3 regions of the Cupriavidus sp. Met-2 genome follow, and region 3 is predicted to be linked to each of the others. Evidence: predicted binding sites of a transcription regulator. Region 3 holds the regulator's gene; each other region holds the start of a gene.
What was found. The regulator FliA, encoded in region 3, starts transcription of late flagellar genes. The targets are predictions, from matches to a motif close to CTAAAGTTTNNNNNNNNNNNGCCGNTA.
Positions count from the first base shown of each region.

Region 1 (6,678 bases), on a different contig from region 3:
GGCCTGGAGCGCCGTGGACAGGCTCACGTCGTGCAGCCCCATCAGCGAACGCACGGACGGCATCCGGTCACCCGGCGCCAGCGTGCCCACCGAAATCGCCTGCCGATAATGGCCAGCCACCTGCTGGTAGAGCGGGGCGGAGGATTGAGGCGATGCGGCGGGGGCAGGGCTGGCGGCGAGGTTGGCGGCGAGGTTGGCGGTCATGGGGGCATCTTCGCGCGATGGGGCGAAGTGGAACAGATACAGATGCGGTGTCTCTGTATCGTAACAGGGCGCAAGTTTGACATCTGTTCTGGTTGCGCTTGCGATGGCTTGTGCCTGTTGGCAAGGCTGGCGGCTCGGTAGCCTTGTTTGCATGATTTTGCGACCCAGGAGCCACGCCATGTCATTCATCAAGCCCGCCGAACCGACCGAACCGACCGAATTTCCCGGACCCGTTTCCCGCACCATCCGGCTGGCTGCCGGCCAGTGCTTTTTCGAGCACCTGCCAGCCGGCACGATCGTGCACGTCGAGGGCGGGTGCATTGTCGTGACCACCGCGCCGTGCTGGCTGGCCAGCGATATCAGCCAGGCCGCGTACACGCTGCATTCCGGGGGCGTGCTAGTGATCCAAGTCACAGGTTGGACCTGCCTGGCCGCGAAGGGGCCCGCGCACTGTCGAATCATGGTGCCGGCGCCGCGCCCAGGATGGTGGCGGCTGATAAAATCCCGCTTCGGCCGTTCTGGCTTCCTGCTGGGTAACTCCCGGCCACCAGACATCAAGGCCACAGAACCATCGGTACCCCATGCTACGTCTCAGTGAAGTCAAACTCCCGCTCGACCATACCGAAAGCGACCTGGATGCCGCCGTGCGCAGCCATCTCCCGCAGATCGGCGTCAAGGGCGACGGGCTCATCGGTTTTACCGTCTTTCGCCGCGCGCATGACGCGCGTAAGCGCGACGATATCAAGCTGACCTACATCATCGATATCGAGGTAAAGGACGAGGCCGCCGCCCTGAAGCGGATGGCTCGCAAACCGAACTGGAGCGTGACGCCGGACATGGCCTACCACTTCGTTGCCCGCGCACCCGAGGGCGGGCCGAAGTCGCGACCGGTGGTGATTGGCCTGGGCCCATGCGGCCTGCTTGCCGGCCTGATCCTGGCGCAGATGGGCTTCCGCCCGATCATTCTCGAGCGCGGCAAGGAAGTACGCGAGCGAACCAAGGACACGTTCGGACTCTGGCGCAAGAGCGTGCTGAACCCCGAGTCGAACGTGCAGTTCGGCGAAGGCGGCGCGGGCACGTTCTCCGACGGCAAGCTCTACAGCCAGATCAAGGATCCGAAGCACTACGGCCGCAAGGTGCTCAACGAGTTCGTGCGCGCCGGCGCGCCCGAGGACATCCTGTACAAGGCGCGGCCGCACATCGGCACGTTCCGGCTGGTGAGCATGGTCGAGAAGATGCGCGCGGAGATGCTGTCGCTGGGCGCGGAGATCCGCTTCGAGACGCGCGTGGACGATGTCGATATTGAGAACGGCCAGGTGCGCGGGCTGAAACTGTCCACTGGCGACTATCTGCCTTGTGACCACGTCATCCTGGCTGTGGGCCACAGCGCGCGCGACACGTTCGAGATGCTGCATGAGCGTGGCGTCTTCATGGAGGCCAAGCCGTTCTCGCTGGGCTTCCGCATCGAGCATCCGCAAGGCTTGATCAACCGCAGCCGCTTCGGCAAGTTCGCCGGTAACAAGCTGCTGGGCGCTGCCGACTACAAGGTGGTTCACCACGCCAGCAATGGCCGCGCGGTGTACAGCTTCTGCATGTGCCCGGGCGGCACCGTGGTGGCCGCCGCGTCCGAGCCGGGCCGGCTCGTGACCAACGGGATGAGCCAGTACTATCGCGCCGAGCGCAATGCCAATGCCGGTATCGTCGTAGGGATCACGCCCGACGAGGACTTCCCGGGTGGCCCGCTGGCCGGGATCGCATTCCAGCGCAAGTGGGAAGAGCGCGCGTTCGCGCTGGGCGGCAGCGACTATCGCGCGCCGGGGCAACTGGTTGGCGACTTCATCGCCGGGCGTGCCTCGACGGCGCTCGGCTCGGTGGAGCCGTCGTACAAACCGGGTGTGACCCCGACCGACCTGAGCACGGCGCTGCCAGACTATGTCATCGACGCGATCCGCGAGGCGCTGCCCGAGATCGACAAGAAGATCGCAGGGTTTGCGATGCACGATGCGGTGCTGACCGGCGTGGAGACGCGCACGTCTTCTCCGCTGCGGATTCGCCGTGATCGGGAGAACTATCAGAGCATCAACGTGAAGGGGCTCTATCCCGCCGGCGAAGGTGCCGGTTATGCCGGGGGAATCTACTCGGCGGCGATCGACGGCATCGAAGTCGCCGAGGCCGTGGCTTTGAGCATCGCGAACGCATGAGCGTGAACACGACCGATCAGGCCAGGCCGGCGAATCCTGCCGATAACGATGGCATCATCGAGAACGTGCGCCACTGGTTGGCGCGCGCGGTGATCGGCCTGAACCTCTGCCCGTTTGCCAAGAGCGTGTACGTCAAGGATCAGGTCCGCTACGTGATCAGCGACGCGACGCGCGACGAGGACGTGCTGGACGATCTCGAGCGCGAGCTACGCCTGCTGGAAACGTCCGATCCGGAACAGATCGACACGATTCTGCTGATCATGCCGCACGCGCTGGGCGACTTCCTGGCCTACAACGACTTCCTGTATTTCGCCGATCGCCTGCTGCGTAGCCTGAAGCTCGAGGGTACGTTGCAGATTGCGAGTTTCCATCCGCACTACCAGTTCGAAGGCACCGAGCCCGACGACATCGAGAACTTCACGAATCGCGCGCCATATCCGATCCTGCATCTGCTCCGTGAAGACAGCATCGCGCGTGCTGCCGAAGCGTTCCCGGAGGCGGAGGACATCTACGAGCGCAATATGGAAACGATGCGCCGGCTCGGCCATGCAGGCTGGCTCGAATGGATGGCTGGCAAAAGCGATCTCTGACTTGATCTCGGGCGCGGTCTCCGATGCGTCCTCCGGCCGTGGTCCGGATCAGGGCGTGGTGAAGAATCGCTCGTTCAGTTCTTCCAGGCCGAGCGATTCCAGCACATTGTGCAAGCGCTCCGCGGGACGGCGGCGCGGCAAATCCTTGTACTGGGCGATGATCAGTTCGTTCTTCATCGAGTGTTCCCAGCCCACCAGCTCCGTCACGCTGACCTGGTAGCCGTGCGCTTCAAGCTGCAGGCAGCGCAGCACGTTGGTGACCTGGCTGCCGAACTCTCGCGTGTGCAGTGGGTGGCGCCAGATTTCCGTCAGCGGATTGCCGGCCAGCAACTTGCCTTTGTGCTTGCGCAGCACGCTCGCGACCTCGGCCTGGCAGCAGGGCACCAGCACGATGTGCCGCGCCTGCTTGGCCAGCGCGAAGTGGATCGCATCGTCAGTGGCCGTATTGCACGCGTGCAGGGCCGTCACGACGTCGATGGTCTGCGGCAATGCGGGCGACGTGATCGAATCGGCCACGGAGAGGTTCAGGAACGACATCCCACCGAAGCCCAGGCGGCTGGCCAGCGCCTTCGAGCTGGTCACCAGTTCTTCGCGGGTCTCGATGCCGTAGATGTGTGAGCTGTCCTTCAGGTCCTTGAAAAAGAGATCGAAGAGGATGAACCCGAGATACGACTTGCCCGCGCCGTGGTCCACCAACGAGACCGTGCCTTTTTCGTCCTTTACCTCGCGCAGCAGTGGCTCGATGAACTGGTACAGGTGATAGACCTGCTTGAGCTTGCGGCGGCTGTCCTGATTCATCTTGCCGTCACGCGTCAGGATGTGGAGTTCCTTGAGCAGTTCGATTGACTGGCCGGGACGGACTTCGTAGGTGCTGGACATCGGGGTGGTGCCTTGGGGCGGGGACATCGGAGGGCGCTAGTTTACCGAAATTGCGCACCCCCTACTTTTGTGGGCTCAAGTTCACACCGCCGGCGCCGTTGAACATGGATCGACGACAAGCACAGTTGGCGACGGATTCGGTGGGTCTTTGCGGAAAGTCCCCGGGCGATGGGCCCAGGCCGGCTGTTGCGACATGCAGCATAGAGGCGGGGACACATGACAGCCGACGCGGGGTTGCGCCTGGAACTCAGCCAGCCTGGGAGCCAGGTCAGGGCTTGCTTTACACCGGACGCGGGCCACTTGCCGCCCGATCGCGCCAGTCTGGACGCTTCCCTGGAAGCTTGCCTGGCGGAGCACGGCTGGCAGGGCGCGCGGCTGGACGCCGCTGCCGTGAGGGGCTTCCTGACGCAATGCCAACTGACCGATCGCGAGATTGACGCAGTGATCGGCAGCGTTCTGGATGGCGAATTCGAACTCGAAATCACGGCCGACAAGCTGCGGCTGTTGCTGACGCTGGTGAGCCCGGAAGGCGGCCGGCCAATCACGGCCGAAGAGATTGCCGCCGCCGCGGCTTCGATGGGGGTGGTGGCCTTGCTCGACAGCGCGGCGATCGGCGTTGCGCTGGAGGCCGGTAGCTGCGAGGGGCGCGAGATTGCGCGCGGCGTGGCGCCCCTGCAGGGCGAGACAGCACGCTTCGAGAGCCTCGTCCAGCCCCGCAGGCCTGTCCTGGCGGAGAACGAGGACGAGCGTGTCGACCTGCGCGATCTCGGTAGTCTCCTGCTCGTCAACCCGGGTACCGCGCTGATGCGCCGCACGCCGGCCAGATCGGGCAAGGACGGCATGGATGTGCTTGGCAAGCCGATTCCGGCCGACCCTGTGGTGGATACGCCCTACGCGTCCGATCTGACCGGCGTGGCAACCGATCCGAATGATCCACTGCTGTTGATCGCCGTGATCGCAGGCTCGCCCCGGGTGTTGCCACATGGTGTGATCGTCAGTCCGGTGGTCGACGTCGATGCCGTCGACCTGCATTCCGGCAACGTCAATTTCGATGGCTCGCTCCGCGTGTCGGGCGATATCCGCACCGGCATGTCGGTACGTGTCACCGGTGATGTGGTTGTGCAGGGGACGATCGAAGCCGCCAGCGTGCAGGCCGGCGGCGATGTGATCGTCAAGGGCGGCATCATCGGCAAGGCAGAAACCGCGAGCGGTGGCGCCCCGAGTGAGATTGCCAGCGTGCGCAGCAAGGGCTCCGTTCATGCGCGCTTCATCCAGAATGCGATCGTCGAGGCGGTGGCCGAGGTAATCGTGGAGAGCGGGATTCGGCAGAGCGACGTCTCCGCGGGCGAACGGGGGGTGGTTGGCGCGCCGACCGCGCCAGGCAGCATCAGCGGCGGGCGTACGCGGGCGATGCAGAGTGTCAGCACTGGGACCCTGGGCGCGCCGGCGGGTACCGCCACGACGGTGCAGGTCGGACTCAACCCGCTTGCCGACGAGCAGAAGGCGGAGCTGGAAGTCCGGCGCGGCAAGATCGTCGAGGAGCAGTGCAAACTCCAGCAACTTGTGGCGTTCTTTGCCAAGCACCCCGAACGCGCCACGGGGGACATTCGCGAGAAGGCGCGTGCCACGATGTACAGGATCAATCGCGACCTGTTCGAACTCGACGCGGAGATCGCCCACCTGGCCGAGCAGATGAAGCCGTCCGAGCAGGCGGAGATCGCGGTGGGCCGGCATATCCACGGCGGCGTGACGCTGCAGGTCGGCCACAAGGTGCTCAAAGTCATGGAAGACAAGCCGGGCGGCCAGATACGCGTGGTGGACGACCGCATCGCCGTGAACTGACGCGGATGGCGCACCTCCCGTTCTTGTTTCCAAACGGACGCAGCGCGTTACGGGGAACGTGACACGTTACGCGAGTCGTAACGTCGCCGACCTTGGCCGCTCTGGCGTGATCGCCCGCCATCCCGCCTCCGGTAACGCATTGCCGCCACGCCGTACTGTCGTCCGGTGCGCACCACCGCTGGCACGACGTTTGCGCCATGTGTCTCCGCAGACAAACAGCGGAGCACAGGAGCACACCATGGGCGCGATCGTGATTGAGAGCCATCCACTGACCAGGCTGGGTATGCAACGCCTGCTTGAACGTATGCCAGGCATCGGCCCGGTGGAGAGTATTGATCCTGAGGGGATCCTGCTGTTCGCGCATAGTCTGGAAGACGTGCTGGTCATCTACGGCATGACAGTGGACGCCTTCGACAACTGGTATCTGCTGCGGCGCCTGCACCAGGCACTGCCTAATGCGCGCATCCTGCTGCTGTCGGACAACATATGGATGCATGTGCCGTCGTCGCTGCGAGCGTGTGGTGTGCAGGAGCATCTGCCGAAGTCGGCCTCGATCGAACGGATGGAAGCGGTGCTCATGCGTATGCTCGGAGACCCCGATGTCGCGGTCAATGCTCTGATGGATGACTCCATGTTCGGATCGCATCGATAGTCGGCAGGCTTGCGGACTGTGAGGTCTCGCGTATCTATGCAGATTTCGATGGCGGTGACGATGCAGTGCTGCTCGTCGTGCGCGAGGCCTGTTGCCTTCGGCCCAGCTCGGCGTTGTTTTTCAGGCATGAGTGTCGATGCGCGGGAGATGCTCCATTTCGCCGCCGACATTGCCGGGGCGGCGATGGGGGAGGCGGCCTACCGCTCGGCGATCATCTGGGGATGACGCGACTGCTATTGCACGTAGGTCGTTCCAGTCAGGCTGGGGTAGTTCAGCGCAGATCGGGGGACAAATAGAGGGGGGGGCGATG
Region 1 is NZ_JBBHZL010000001.1:851,391-858,068, forward strand. It holds gene WD006_RS04035 (PLP-dependent aminotransferase family protein) at 1-204, opposite strand, end outside; gene WD006_RS04040 (hypothetical protein) at 383-802, shown strand; gene WD006_RS04045 (NAD(P)/FAD-dependent oxidoreductase) at 786-2,405, shown strand; gene WD006_RS04050 (DUF1415 domain-containing protein) at 2,402-2,995, shown strand; gene WD006_RS04055 (class I SAM-dependent methyltransferase) at 3,044-3,874, opposite strand; gene WD006_RS04060 (DUF342 domain-containing protein) at 4,091-5,716, shown strand; gene WD006_RS04065 (response regulator transcription factor) at 5,955-6,368, shown strand; gene WD006_RS04070 (hypothetical protein) at 6,405-6,593, shown strand.
Region 1: WD006_RS04060 (DUF342 domain-containing protein) is a predicted target of FliA. The motif match lies at 3,949-3,975, and genes of this name have one in related genera.

Region 2 (6,678 bases), on a different contig from region 3:
TAATAGTTCTCATTTAAAAGAACAACCATCTGAAAGGCTTCGGATCGGGCTCGTTGATTACGGTTCGTTACGCGTCACTCTCAAAACCCCTAACAACGTGCTGCACAGCAAAACATAAAGCGGCGCGTGCGCCACTATTTCCTATCAGTGGTATTTCCCGATCAAGTTTGACGATGACGCCGCCGTTATGGCCGGTCAGAGAGGACGCGCGAATACAAACCATACAAAGGCATGAAAGCGCCCCAATCAACAACCGATGCGAACGGAGGATAAGGATGTTGCATAACCTGAGCCTGAGAAAGAAGCTCATGCTGCCGCTGGTGCTGAGCTGGACCTGCCTGCTGGCCATTACGCTGTGGAATGCATGGCAAATGCGAGACCTGCGTCTGCGGGATCGAGAACTGACGCTGCAACAGGTCACTGACACCGCCAACTCGGTCGTGGCCGAGTACGAAGCCATGGCGCGCGCAGGCAAGTTGAGCGCCGAGGAAGCCCAGAAGCAGGCGCTCGACCGCGTGCGCGTGATGCGTTTTGGCGGCGATGGCTACTTCACCGTGATGAGGTCCGACGCTGTCGTTCTGATGCACGCGATCAAGCCCGAACTCGATGGCAAGAACATGTCGGAGATGAAGGACCCTAACGGCGTCTATCTGTTCCGCGATATCGCGCAGATCGGCAAGACCGCCGGCAAGGGCTTCCTTGAATACGCCTGGCCCAAGCCAGGGGCCGAGGCGCCGCAGCCCAAACTGAGCTATGTGCTGAACTTCAAGCCGTGGGACTGGAACTTCATCGCCGGTTTCTACATGGATGACATCCAGGCCGAGTTCCGCGCGTCGCTCTGGAAAGCGCTCGGCTGGCTGCTGGGCGTGGGCGCGCTGATGACCGTGGTGATGGTGCGCGTTTCCGCCAGTCTGCAGAAGCAGCTTGGCGGCGAACCATCGCTGACCTCGGAGATCGCCGCGCGCATCGCCGAAGGCGATCTTGCTTCGCACGTGAACGTGGCGCCGAACGATCGGGAAAGCGTGCTGTTCAACATGCAGCAGATGCAGGGGCGGCTGACGGGTGCCATCGGCCAGATTCGCGGTTCGGCGGATGCGATCGCAGGCGCCGCCAAGCAGATTGCGGCCGGCAATGTCGACTTGTCACGCCGCAGCGAGGAACAGGCAGCGTCGCTCGAACAGACCGCGGCCAGCATGGAAGAGCTGACCGGCACGGTTCGCCAGAGTGCTGACAACGCCCGCCAGGCGGCGCGGCTGGCCGAAGGCGCTTCGGAGATCGCTGTACGCGGCGGAGCGATCGTGCACCAGGTGGTGGACACGATGGGCGAGATCAAGGCGGCGTCCAGCAAGGTGGTGGACATCATCGGCGTCATCGAGGGCATCGCATTCCAGACCAACATCCTGGCGCTGAATGCGGCGGTGGAAGCCGCGCGCGCCGGCGAGCAGGGACGCGGCTTTGCGGTGGTGGCCGGCGAGGTGCGCAGCCTGGCCCAGCGTAGCGCCACGGCGGCCAAGGAGATCAAGGGATTGATCGACAACTCGGCACAGCGTGTCGAGGATGGCTCAGTGCTGGTCGAAGACGCAGGCAAGGCGATGGGAGAAATCGTCGAGGCCGTGAAGCGCGTGACCGACCTGATGGGCGAAATGCGCGCGGCCACCGAGGAACAGACCGGCGGGATCGAGCAGGTCAACCAGGCAGTCTCTCAGATGGACCAGATGGCGCAGCAGAATGCGGCGCTGGTGGAAGAAGCAACCGCCGCCGCCGCCTCGCTCGAGGATCAGGCCGATGCACTGCACCGCGCCGTCGGCCAGTTCAGACTGGCGGGTGCGATTTAGGAAGTGCCTTTGGGGGAGCACGCCGCACGCGATTCAGATGCGGGCGGTTCGCTCCTCTCTCCAGCCTCGCGGGAGAAGGGAACACCGATGGGACATGCTGACGACTCATCCCCCGCCCGCTTCCTCGCAACAAAAAACGCCGCCCACGAGGGCGGCGTTCTTGCATCGATTGACGACTCGCTGACAGGTTACTTGCTGTTCGTGTTGTTCATCGCCGAGAACTGCTGGGTCAGGTAGTCCTTGGTGCGGTTCATCTGCGAGACAGCCAGATCCAGCGCCTGGAACTGCTTCTGGACGCGCTTGATATTGGCATCGATGTGCTCCGACATCGAGTCATAGCGCTTGCCGAGATCCTTCACGCTCCGTTCGATACCCTTGGTCGCGGAGGTCAGCGGGCCGTTGGTACCCGTCATGGTATCCACCGCTTCAGACAAGCGGCGCGCGATCCCACCCTTCGTGCCGTCGCCGCTGAACAGCGCGGTCACGTCAGCCAGGTTTCCGGCCAACGCGGCATCCAGCTTCTTGGTGTCGACCGACATCGTGCCGTCCTTCTGCAACGTCACGCCAAGCTGGGCCAGCGTTGTCGCGGCGCCGTCGCGCATCCCGGCTTCGGGGGTGTTGAGTACCGAGCGCAGCGTCGACTGGATACCGCGCAGCACGCCGTCGCCGGTCAGAGCCGCCTTGGTACCGCTCTTCACGTCGAAGGCTGTCAGCTGCTTGGTGGCCGACTGGAGGTTGTTGTAGGCCGTGGCCAGCCCCTGCACCGCGGCCTTGATGCTGTCGAGATCCTGCGTCAGCGTCATCGACGTGGTGCCCGTCTTCTTGAGCGTCATCGTGACGCCCTGCGCGGCATCGGTCACCACATTGCTGGCGCTGGTGATGGCGATATCGTTGATGGTCAGTTGCGCATTCGTGGCACGCACCACTTCCTTCATGCCGCCGGGTTGCGGGCCGGCCACCGGATCGTATCCGGCAAGCGCCTGCAGTTCCGGTGAGGAACCGGTGATGCGCATGCTCATCGCCTCGCCGGTCTTCTCCGAATTGAGCACCAGACGATAAGGCGTGCCGCTGCCGTCGTTGATGATGCTGGCCTTGACGCCCATATTGGCCTTGTTGATCGCATCACGAATCCCTTGCAGCGTCTGGTTGCTGCTGTCGATCGTCACGGTCTTGGCGGAGTCGGCGGTCGGCGTGAACGTCGGGTTCACGTATGTGCCGTACGTCGGCGATGCCGGGTCGGCGTCGTATCCGCCCGTCACGCCGAACTCGAAAGTCAGCGTGCCAGTGCCGATGACCGCATCCTGCTTGAGCTGGCCAGCGCCCGCCAGAGATTGGGCCTGCGCCAGGCTCTTGACGTTTACGTTGTAGTTGCCGGCAATCGCATTGACGCCAGTGGCGACGGTCATCACATCGCTGTTACTGACTTGCGCCTTGACGGCGCCGAACGTGTCGAGCTTGGCAAGGGAGTTGGCGGAAGCCTGAAAGGCCGACAACATGCTCTTGATCGTGCCATATCCGGATAGCTTGGCCTGGTAGGCCGTATTCTGGGTCTCCAGCGCTTTCAGCGGCAGGCGTTCCGCCGTCGCCAGCTGATCGAGGAGCGTGCCCAGTTGCATGTTGGAGCCAATGCCGAGGAAATCGAGTGCAGCCATTTTCTTCAGGTCCTTCGCCGTGCGTAACTTCGATGTAATTCACCCAGACAGGCAAATGAATGTCTTTACATCCAAGGTTTACGGCGCTCGAAAGTGGCTCTTTAGCGTTTTTCGTACAAAGTTGATACAAAGCCGATACACAAAGAGCGGCAAGACGCCGTATGTGAGCGTTTGCTCACGCTCTATGGCTTGATAGGGAGGGGGAACGTCTTCAGACGTCGTCTGTGTGCTGAAGCGCAGCCAGACAGAAGGTGGCGACGGTGTCCGCCATCTGCTCGACGGCCCCGGGGGCCGCCGAAATGGCCCGGAAGCGGTCGTGCGTGGCCGTCAGGGTGGCCAGACCATGCGCGGCCGTCCAGACACAAAACGCCAGTTGTTCATGTGTCAGCGCGCCGGGTTCACGTCCGCCCAGACACGCAACGACGGTTTCTCGCACCCGATCGAACGAACCGGACGAGGCTTCCTGCAGTTCGGGGTATTCGTCACGGCGTTCTATCGCCGGGCCGAACATCAAGTGAAAGCGCGCCGGGTACATGTGCGCGAATTCGGCGTAACCGACCAGCAGCGCGCGCAGCTTGTTGGCCGGGGTATCGCGCGGAATCAGGCGCGCGCGGTTGCCCTGGAAGGCGCCCAGTTCCCGGAACGCCTGCGCGGCGATGGCCGCAAGCAGGCCGTTGCGGTCCTGGAAATGGTGTGCCGGCGCGCCCGGCGACACGCCGGCCAGCTTGGCGGCTTCGCGCATGCTCATCGCCGCGATGCCTTGCGTATCGAGCAAGTGGAGTCCCCACGCAATCAGCGAGGCGCGCAGGTCGCCGTGATGCCATTGTCCGGCGGGCTTGGTCGTGCCACCCGCCACCTTGCGCGTACCACCCTTGCGCCCGCCGTTCTGTTTCGTGCCGCCTTCGTTCATCCCTCTCGCTATCCCGCTATCCCGCTACCCAGTTGCCATGGAAGCCGAACGGCACGCGCTGCGGCAGCTCGACGGTTGCCAGCGGACCGCGCGCGACGTGCCGCGCATCGAACACCAGCAATTCGCTACATTGTGCCGCAGCCCGCCACACCACCGCCAACAGCCAGCCATCGCCCTCGCCGCCATGAGCGCCACCACCCGGCGCGAACACCGGCTCGGACGTGATATCGCCCCGCGGCAGCCAGTAGGCGTCGCGCGTGCCGTCCTGCATGTCCAGGTGCATGATGCCGTTGAGCGCGCCTTCGCCGTACTCGGGATGCGACGCGGCGAACCATCCGTGCCGATAGCGGAAACCCGAAACGCGGTCGTCGATGCGCGGAAACTCGCCCGCCGTATCGTCGAGCCGTTCGGCGGTGAACCGGCGTATGTCCGACGCAAGATCGAACGTCCAGCGCGTCAGGTACGCCTGCTGCCGGGCGGGATCTCCTGGCGATCCGTCGGCGTGGGGGAACAAGGGTGGTTCGTCGTAGACCATGACGTCCGCCAGAATGCGTTGTCCCCCCTCGCCTTCCTCCCACGCGTTCATCACATGGAACACATAGCAGGCAGGGCCCTCGAACCACCGCACGTCGTCAGCGCCGCCACCACGCGGCAGGACGCCGATCATGGCGGGCTTCTCTGGCTCCCATGCATAGCCAGGGCCGCCGCGCTCCACGCGCGCAAGGCTGCCGGTCAGCGGCAGCACGGGGATCAACAGATGACCCGGCGTGGCCATGAAGTCGTGGATCATGCTCGGGTACGGCGCCTGCAGACGCGCGTAATGCGTCAGGCGGCCCTGTGCATCGATCGCACCAACCTGCACGCCCGGCGTGAGCTTGCCGTCGGCGTTGTAGCCGAAGAACAGTAGTTCGCCAGTGCGCGGGTCGGTCTTCGGATGCGCGGTGAACGGCCCCTTCAGCGGGCCGTATTCCATATATCCAAGGGTGTCGATCGCGCGCGGCGTCACAGCAGTGGGCAGGTGCGCTTCCTCGAGCGCCAGCAGCGCGCCGCCGTGCCAGATGATGTTGGTATTGGCCACGCCGCCATCGCTGCCCGACCACTCCGGCGCATCGGGCAACTTGCCGGCGAAGGCGCGGAATAGTGGACGCCCGGCACGATCCTCGTCACGCCACTTGGGCGTGCGCACCCAGCGGTTGCGGTAGGACACGCGCCCATCGTCGATGGCGAACACATGCACCATGCCGTCGCCACCGAACCAGTGCGCCTCGGGCTGCGGAAAGCGCGGGTTCGGGCCGATGCGATACAACGTGCCCTGCAACCCCGCTGGCAACACGCCACGCACGCAGAGATCGCTTGCATCGACTTCCTGCGTGACCGGCGCGAAGTTATCCACCTCACTCACGTCGCTCACGTCACCCGCTGCACCTTCCACTTCGGACAAGCTGTCTTCCATGCACGCCCCCGTAACTAAACAGTGAATAGTTTGGGAAGTATCGGTGGCAAGTGCCAAGAGGTCAAGGAAGGATTCGGCGAAGGCCGCTGACCGCACATCCCATGACTTTGACGAGTGTCAACTCTCGGCCGCGCCAGCCTGGCCTAGACTGACTGGATCACCGCCCGCGAGGCTGCGGGCGGCCTTTCAGGCCAACCAGAAGGAGTCTCGACATGGCAGGCATGCAAGCTGCGGTTTTTCAGGGGCCCGGCAAGATCGTGCTGCAGGAAAAGCCGATCCCGGCCGTCGGCCCCACCGACGCACTGATCCGCATCACCACCACCACAATCTGCGGCACCGATATCCACATTCTCAAAGGCGAGTATCCGGTAGAGCGGGGCCTGACGATCGGTCACGAACCGGTGGGCATCATCGAGAAACTCGGCAGTGGCGTGACCGGTTATCACGAGGGTCAGCGCGTCATCGCGGGCGCGATCTGCCCCAGCTTCTACTCCTACGCGTGCCAGGACGGTTGCGCCTCGCAGGACGGACAAGGCCACTCGCACGGCTACAAGCCCATGGGCGGCTGGCGCTTCGGCAATACGATTGACGGCACCCAGGCCGAGTACGTGCTCGTGCCGGACGCGCAGGCGAACCTCGCGCCCATCCCCGACGGGCTGACCGACGAACAGGTATTGATGTGTCCCGACATCATGTCGACGGGCTTCTCCGGCGCGGAGCACGCCAATATCAAGATCGGCGATATCGTTGCCGTGTTCGCGCAGGGTCCGATCGGACTGTGCGCGACGGCTGGCGCCCGCCTGCGTGGCGCTTCGCTGATCATCGCCG
Region 2 is NZ_JBBHZL010000009.1:238,412-245,089, forward strand. It holds gene WD006_RS19955 (methyl-accepting chemotaxis protein) at 276-1,835, shown strand; gene fliD (flagellar filament capping protein FliD) at 2,024-3,487, opposite strand; gene WD006_RS19965 (TetR/AcrR family transcriptional regulator) at 3,699-4,397, opposite strand; gene WD006_RS19970 (carotenoid oxygenase family protein) at 4,414-5,850, opposite strand; gene WD006_RS19975 (NAD(P)-dependent alcohol dehydrogenase) at 6,063-6,678, shown strand, end outside.
Region 2: fliD (flagellar filament capping protein FliD) is a predicted target of FliA. The motif match lies at 3,566-3,592, and genes of this name have one in related genera.

Region 3 (6,678 bases):
AAGATGTGCCTGCTGGCCCGGCCACGCCAGGGCGGCAGCATCGCCACGCGTTGCTTCATCCCGCGCGTCTGCCACGATGCGATCGGCGTGCTGGCCGCCATCACGGTGGGCACTGCCTGCGTGTTGCCAGGCACCGTGGCAAGCGGCATCGCAGTCACCAGCGTCGGGCCGCTCCACGCCATCAGCGTCGAGCACCCGACCGGCGAGTTCACCGTTGAACTGGAAACCGATCCTGCCAAGCCGGGATCGATCGTACGTAGCGCGCTGATCCGCACCGCGCGTCCCATCATGCGCGGCGAGGTACTGGTGCCGACCAGCGCATGGCCTCTGTCTGACGAACTCCCATGATCATCGATTGCCACGGGCACTTCACCACCGCCCCCAAGGCCCTGGAAGACTGGCGCCAACGCCAGATCGCCAGCCTGAACATCCCTGCGCTCGCGCCTTCCGTCAGTGAACTGCGCATCAGTGATGACGAACTGCGTGACGCCATCGCCAGCAATCAGCTTCGCCTGATGCGCGAGCGTGGGATGGACCTGACGATCTTCTCGCCGCGCGCGTCGTTCATGGCGCACCACATCGGCAGCTTCGAAACCAGCGCCACGTGGGCCGCCATCTGCAACACGCTCTGCCACCGTGTCAGCGAGCTGTTCCCCGACCAGTTCGTCGGCGCCGCCATGCTGCCGCAATCGCCGGGTGTCGATACCAAGAGCTGTATCGACGAACTCGAACGTTGCGTGCTCGAGTATGGCTTTGTCGGCGTGAACCTGAATCCAGATCCGTCTGGCGGACACTGGACATCGCCACCGCTATTCGATCCGTACTGGTATCCGATCTACGAGAAGCTCGTCGAACTCGACGTGCCGGCCATGATTCACGTCAGCACGAGCTGCAACGCGTGCTTCCACACCACTGGCGCGCACTACCTGAACGCCGACACCACCGCATTCATGCAGGTGCTGACCAGCGACCTGTTTCAGCGCTTTCCGACGCTGAAGTTCGTGATTCCGCACGGTGGCGGCGCGGTGCCCTACCACTGGGGCCGGTTCCGTGGGTTGGCGCAGGAGATGAAGCTGCCGCCGCTTGGCGAACACCTGCTCAATAACGTCTTCTTCGATACATGCGTCTATCACCAGCCTGGCATCGACCTGCTGACGCGCGTGATACCGGTCAAGAACGTGCTGTTCGCCTCGGAGATGATCGGCGCGGTACGTGGCATCGACCCCGAGACCGGCCACTACTACGACGATACGCGGCGCTACATCGATCAGGCCGCGCTCTCTGACGAGGAACGTCACCAGATTTACGAAGGCAACGCGCGGCGCGTTTACAGCCGACTTGACGCGCGACTCAAGGCACGTGGCCGCCAGGCAGCGCCATCGAAGCCAGGCATCAACGTTGTTCCAGAAAAATATCTAACGGAGGAGAAGAAGATGAAACTGCGCCACCTGGCGCTGGCGGCCGCGCTCGGCCTGCCCGCCATCGCCAACGCCCAATCCGTGACGCTCTACGGCGTCATCGACACCGGCATCGAGTACCTCAACCACGTCGGCACCGCCAGCAACTCCGTCGTCAAGATGGCCAACCTCAGCGGCACCGTACCCTCCCGCTGGGGCCTGCGCGGCACCGAGGACCTCGGCAGCGGCATGAAGGCTAACTTCGTGCTCGAATCCGGATTCGCCCCCGACAGCGGCGTCTCCAACCAGGGCGGTCGCCTCTTCGGCCGCCAGGCATGGGTCGGCCTCTCCGGCAACTGGGGCCAGGTCAGCCTCGGCCGCCAGTACACCATGCTGTTCTGGGCCACGCTCGACTCCGACATTCTCGGCCCTAACGCCTACGGTTCCAGCTCGCTCGACAACTACCTGCCCAACGCGCGGGCCGACAACGCCATCGCCTACAAGGGCAAATTCGGCGGCTTCACCATTGGCGCTACCTACAGCTTCGGGCGCGACACCGTCAACGCTGGTCCCAGCCCCTCCGGCACCAACTGCGGCGGCGAGAACCCCGCCGACAAGACCGCCTGCCGCGAATGGTCGGCCATGCTCGGGTATGAAACCAACTGGTGGGGCATCCTGGGCGCCTATGACTCGCAGCGCGGCGGGCCCGGCGCCTTCGGCGGCCTGACCTCGAGTTCGCTCAAGGATGATCGCGCCACTCTCGGTGGCTACATGCTCGTGGACCGCGCCAAGATCGGCGCCGGCTGGATCGGGCGTCGCAACGGCGCCATCGCCACGCCGCGCAGCGACATGTTCTACGCCGGTGTCGCCTACGACATCACTCCTGCGGTGACGCTCTCCGGCGAGGCGTTCTACCTCAAGTACCACAACAGCGCCGACAAGGCGTGGCTGGGCGCGTTACGTGCCAGCTACGCCTTCTCCAAGCGCACGTCCGTCTACACCACGCTTGGCTATATCGACAACGGCGGCAAGCTGGCGCTGTCCGTGGACAAGCGCTTCCACCGGCGCATCGCCCGCGCCTGGCGGCTCGCAGTTCGGCGCAATGCTTGGCATGAAGCACGTCTTCTGACGGCACTTCATTCGTCGGCTTGAGACTGGGCTCCACCTGCCCGCTTCTGGTCATGACTGGCTGGGAGCGGGCTTTTTTTGCGACTGCAGTCCTGTGCCGAGCGGCCCGTAGTGCCAGTGACGTGCAGATAGGTGCAGATTGAACCCGTCCACGGGCCGTTTCATTGCCGCGCCGGGCCCGGCGCGCTATCGGTAGCTCACCGTCACCTCGTTACTGCGGCCTTGCAGGGTGGGAGACAGCCCCCCACGGCCAGCAACCCGGTAGGCAAACACGAACCCGCCGGTCGCATCGTCGCCCGCGAACGCATCGGTCTTCCCCTGCGCGCCAGACAGCAGCACGCAGCGTCGCGCGTTACACAGGTATGCTTCCAGATCGATAGGCGGGGTACTGGCGAAGCTGTAGCGCCAGCGTACCGATGTAACGATGCCACTTGCCTGAGGCATCGTGCCGGGGGGCAGCACCGGCGACGAAATCGTGCGCTGGCCGCGACTGGCAATCAGCGGTCCCTGCGCGGAGCTGGTCCAGGCATAACGCGACCCACTGAGCTCGTAGGTGGCGCGCACGTATGTCTGCGCGTCGACCCATGTGGGGGCCAGACAAAGACACAACGCGAATGCCAGAAGATGACGCATCACAACATGCCGCGAAGCTGGTTGCGCAGCCGCGTAATGGCCTGGCTACGGATCTGGCAGACGCGCGATTCGGTCACTTCCAGCACGGCCCCGATCTCACGCAGGTTCAACTCCTGGTCGTAGCAAAGCGAGAGCACCAGCTTCTCGCGCTCGGGCAGCTTCTCGATGGCGCGGATCAGCGCGTCACGCATTCCCGATTCCATCAGCACCGTGAGCGGATTCGCTTCGTCGGTCACCCCAAGGTGCCGATCCAGGAAGTCTTCTTCCCCGGAACGTTCGAAGTCCTCATAGTGCAGCAACTGGCAGCCATGGACTTCGTTGAGCAGTTCCTGATACTCCTCCAGCCCCATTTCGAGTTCTTTCGCCACTTCGGAGTCGATGGGGCTCCGGCCGAGTTTCTGCTCGAGCTGGCGCTGCGTGCGTTCGATCTTGCGTGTGAACTGGCGCAGACTGCGCGATTGCCAATCGTTGGCGCGCACCTCGTCGAGCATAGCGCCGCGAATGCGCTGGCTCGCATAGGTCTCGAATCGCGCGCCATGGTTGTCCTCGTAGCGCTTGGCGGCGTCGAGCAGGCCGATCATGCCGGCCTGGATCAGGTCGTCGATCTGCACGCTGGCCGGAAGCTTCGCCGCCAGCTGCAACGCGATGCGTCGCACCAGCGGCGCGTGCGACTTGACCACGTCTGCCTGTTCGAGCTTTCCCTGAATCGTGTACATGGTGGAACTCTCGGTAAATGCTTTCTATCGGTGCCAGCGCCGCGCAAGCATGGCCGCGGCTGACTGTCTGGCTCGGTGTCCGGTCTTGTCGACTTCTTGTTCTGGCTTCATGCGGGAACGGCCACAGCCGCTCCCTGGGGCGTTGTATCGTGTCGCAACGGCCATGCGCCGATACCGCTGGCGATGTGGCGCAGCGCGCTGGTGGATGCCGCTGCGGGATATGCCTCCACCACGCAACGGCTAAGCTGGAATGCGCGGGCCACCAGCGGGTCGATCGGCAGGTATCCGGTCAGACCAGCCTCGACGCCGAGGTACTGGCTCGCGGTACGTGCAAGATTGCGCGCCAGCGCGGCAACGGTCGCTTCGGTGGCCGCCATATTGACGACCAGATGGAAGCGGCGGCATGCGTACTCGTGATGCAGACGCTTGATGCGCGCGTAGGCCGCGGTAATCGACGTTACCTCCGGGCGCATGACAATCACCACGTTGTGGGCGGTTGCCGCCAGAGGCGACAGCGCGCCGGTCGCATCCGTGCGCGCGTCGATCAGCACCGACCGCATGTCGGGAATCAGATCGGATAGCGCGCGGTCCATGTTCCCGGCATCGACTGGGATGTCACCTGCCGGCAGTACCGCGATGCCACTGGCGGGACGCGTGCCAATCGCGGCGGCCGCAGACACTCGGCTGGCCAGCACATCGGCGAGCGTTGCCACAGGCGCGGCGCCCGACAGACGCGTGGCACGCACGCCATGGCGATCCTCGTCGACGAGCAGCACGCGTTCGCCCTGCATGGCCAACGCATTGGCCAGACCCAGTGTCACCGTGGTGGCGCCCGCCCCCGCATCGGCGGCAACCACCGCGATGCGCCGGGTGACGCGCGGCGCCAGCAGACGGCGCAGGCTTTCTGCCTGATCGGAACCCATGACGTTCAAGGCTTATTCCCCCGCGACTGCCAACTGCGGCAGTCCGACTGTCGCCTGCATTGCCACGTCGGCAGTGATATCACCGACGAGCGCAGGCGAGGCGGCACGTCCGGGATAGTTCTCCAGCACATCCAGTAGCGCCAGCAGGCGACCCATGCCCTCGTTGAGCACGGAGCCTGGCACCGGCACATTCGCACGCGTCGCGGCACGGCCGGCCAGGCGTGACAGGAACGCCGGTGCGGTTGCGGTGGGGGTGTGCTGCAGGCGCAGCGTGGTCAGCCCGAGCTGGAGCGACACCATGCTGGTCCCCTGACTGTCCGACGCATCGCCGTCCTGCGCGAAGTGTTCGGCGGCATGACGCAGCGTGCGGAACTGCTCGTCCGCGGCGTTCGCCCATTGCATCCAGCGAGCGACCTGCGCGGCGTCATCGGTCAGCGCCACGTCGCACAGCACGTACTCGACCGCCAGCGTTTCGCCGGTATCACGATCCGCCATGCGGGAGACAACGAGGCACGCTTCGGTGCCGGCCTCGGCCGTGTTATCGCGAGCGCGTCCAACCGCACGAACCGTCCCTTCCGGAATCCGCACGGTACAGTGACCAACCCAGTGCACAGCGTCGCGGTCGCGCCAGGTCGTGTCGCCAATCGCATGAAACGTCAGCGTGTCGGCGATCGCATCGAGCTTGCTGGCGGCGCCACCAGTGATCACGCGCGCGGTTTTACGCGTACCCGCCACCCAGCGCTCACCGAGCTGATGCCAGCGCGCAATCACGGCGGCCGATGGCACCGAAGCATTCAGGTTGACGACGGTACGTGCCGCAGAAAGCGTGGCGCGCACGGTCTCGGCTTCGGCATCGGCGTCCGCTTCTGACATCGACTGCCGCGTACGGCCAACGGGCGCGGTGGTACCGGCCAGCGGCATCCCGTCCCGATCGGCAAGCCACAGGATGCATTGCATCAACTGCGGCGCGCGACGACCTTGCACCGGCTGGGTGAAATTCTGCGATACGGCGAGCACATAGCGCTCGCAGGCCCGGCTGGCGTCGCGGCACATCGCCATGCGTGCCTGCTGGCCCATCTGGCGCAATCCCACGGTACCGGCGCCGCGCTGTTGCCAGAGCTGGCGCGCGACATCGAAGCCGTAGCCCGCGGCGTTCAACTCTTCCACGCACGTGCCCACGGCATTAGCGCTGTCAGTCAACGAACGCAGCATGTCATCGGCGCCATTGCGCTCGGCCGGGCGCGGCGTTGCAGCGTCCGCTGCAACGGCATGGCGGCGTGCCATGTCGGCGTCATTGAACAGCGAGCCACGACGCGGCGTCATGAACGCGCGTTCCACCAGTGTGCTGGCCTGCGCGAGTTCCAGATGTTCCGGCACGCGCTGGCCAGTGGAAGCATAGAAAACCGGCAGGCGATGGCGGATCACCACATCGAGCACCGAGCCCAGATGGGTCGCTTCATCGAGCTTGCTGATGATGCACCCGTCGATGCCACCAGCGTCGCCGGCTGCGTCGTGCCGATAGGCGTGCACGACTTCATTGAGCGTATCGCCATGCGCGGCGCCGTTGAGCAGCAGCACGCGCTGCATCGGCGCCTGCACGCCAGCCAGCATCGCGATCTGGTCGGACAAGCTGCGATCGCGCTGGCTCATGCCAACGGTGTCGATGATGACCAGATGCTTGTCCTTCATCGCCGATAGCGCGAAACGCAGGTCAGCGGCGTCTTTCACCGCATGCACGGGCACGCCCAGAATGTCGCCGTAGATGCGAAGCTGCTCGTGCGCGCCGATCCGGAAGCGGTCGGTCGTCAGCAAGGCCAGGCGATCGGCGCCGTGGCGCAGCACGTAGCGCGCGGCCAGCTTGGCCGTGGTGGTGGTCTTGCC
Region 3 is NZ_JBBHZL010000003.1:87,435-94,112, reverse strand. It holds gene WD006_RS08880 (4-oxalomesaconate tautomerase) at 1-348, shown strand, start outside; partial or broken gene WD006_RS08875 (amidohydrolase family protein) at 345-1,364, shown strand; partial or broken gene WD006_RS08870 (porin) at 1,434-2,526, shown strand; gene WD006_RS08865 (flagellar protein FlhE) at 2,712-3,158, opposite strand; gene WD006_RS08860 (RNA polymerase sigma factor FliA) at 3,158-3,874, opposite strand; gene WD006_RS08855 (MinD/ParA family ATP-binding protein) at 3,982-4,797, opposite strand; gene flhF (flagellar biosynthesis protein FlhF) at 4,810-6,678, opposite strand, start outside.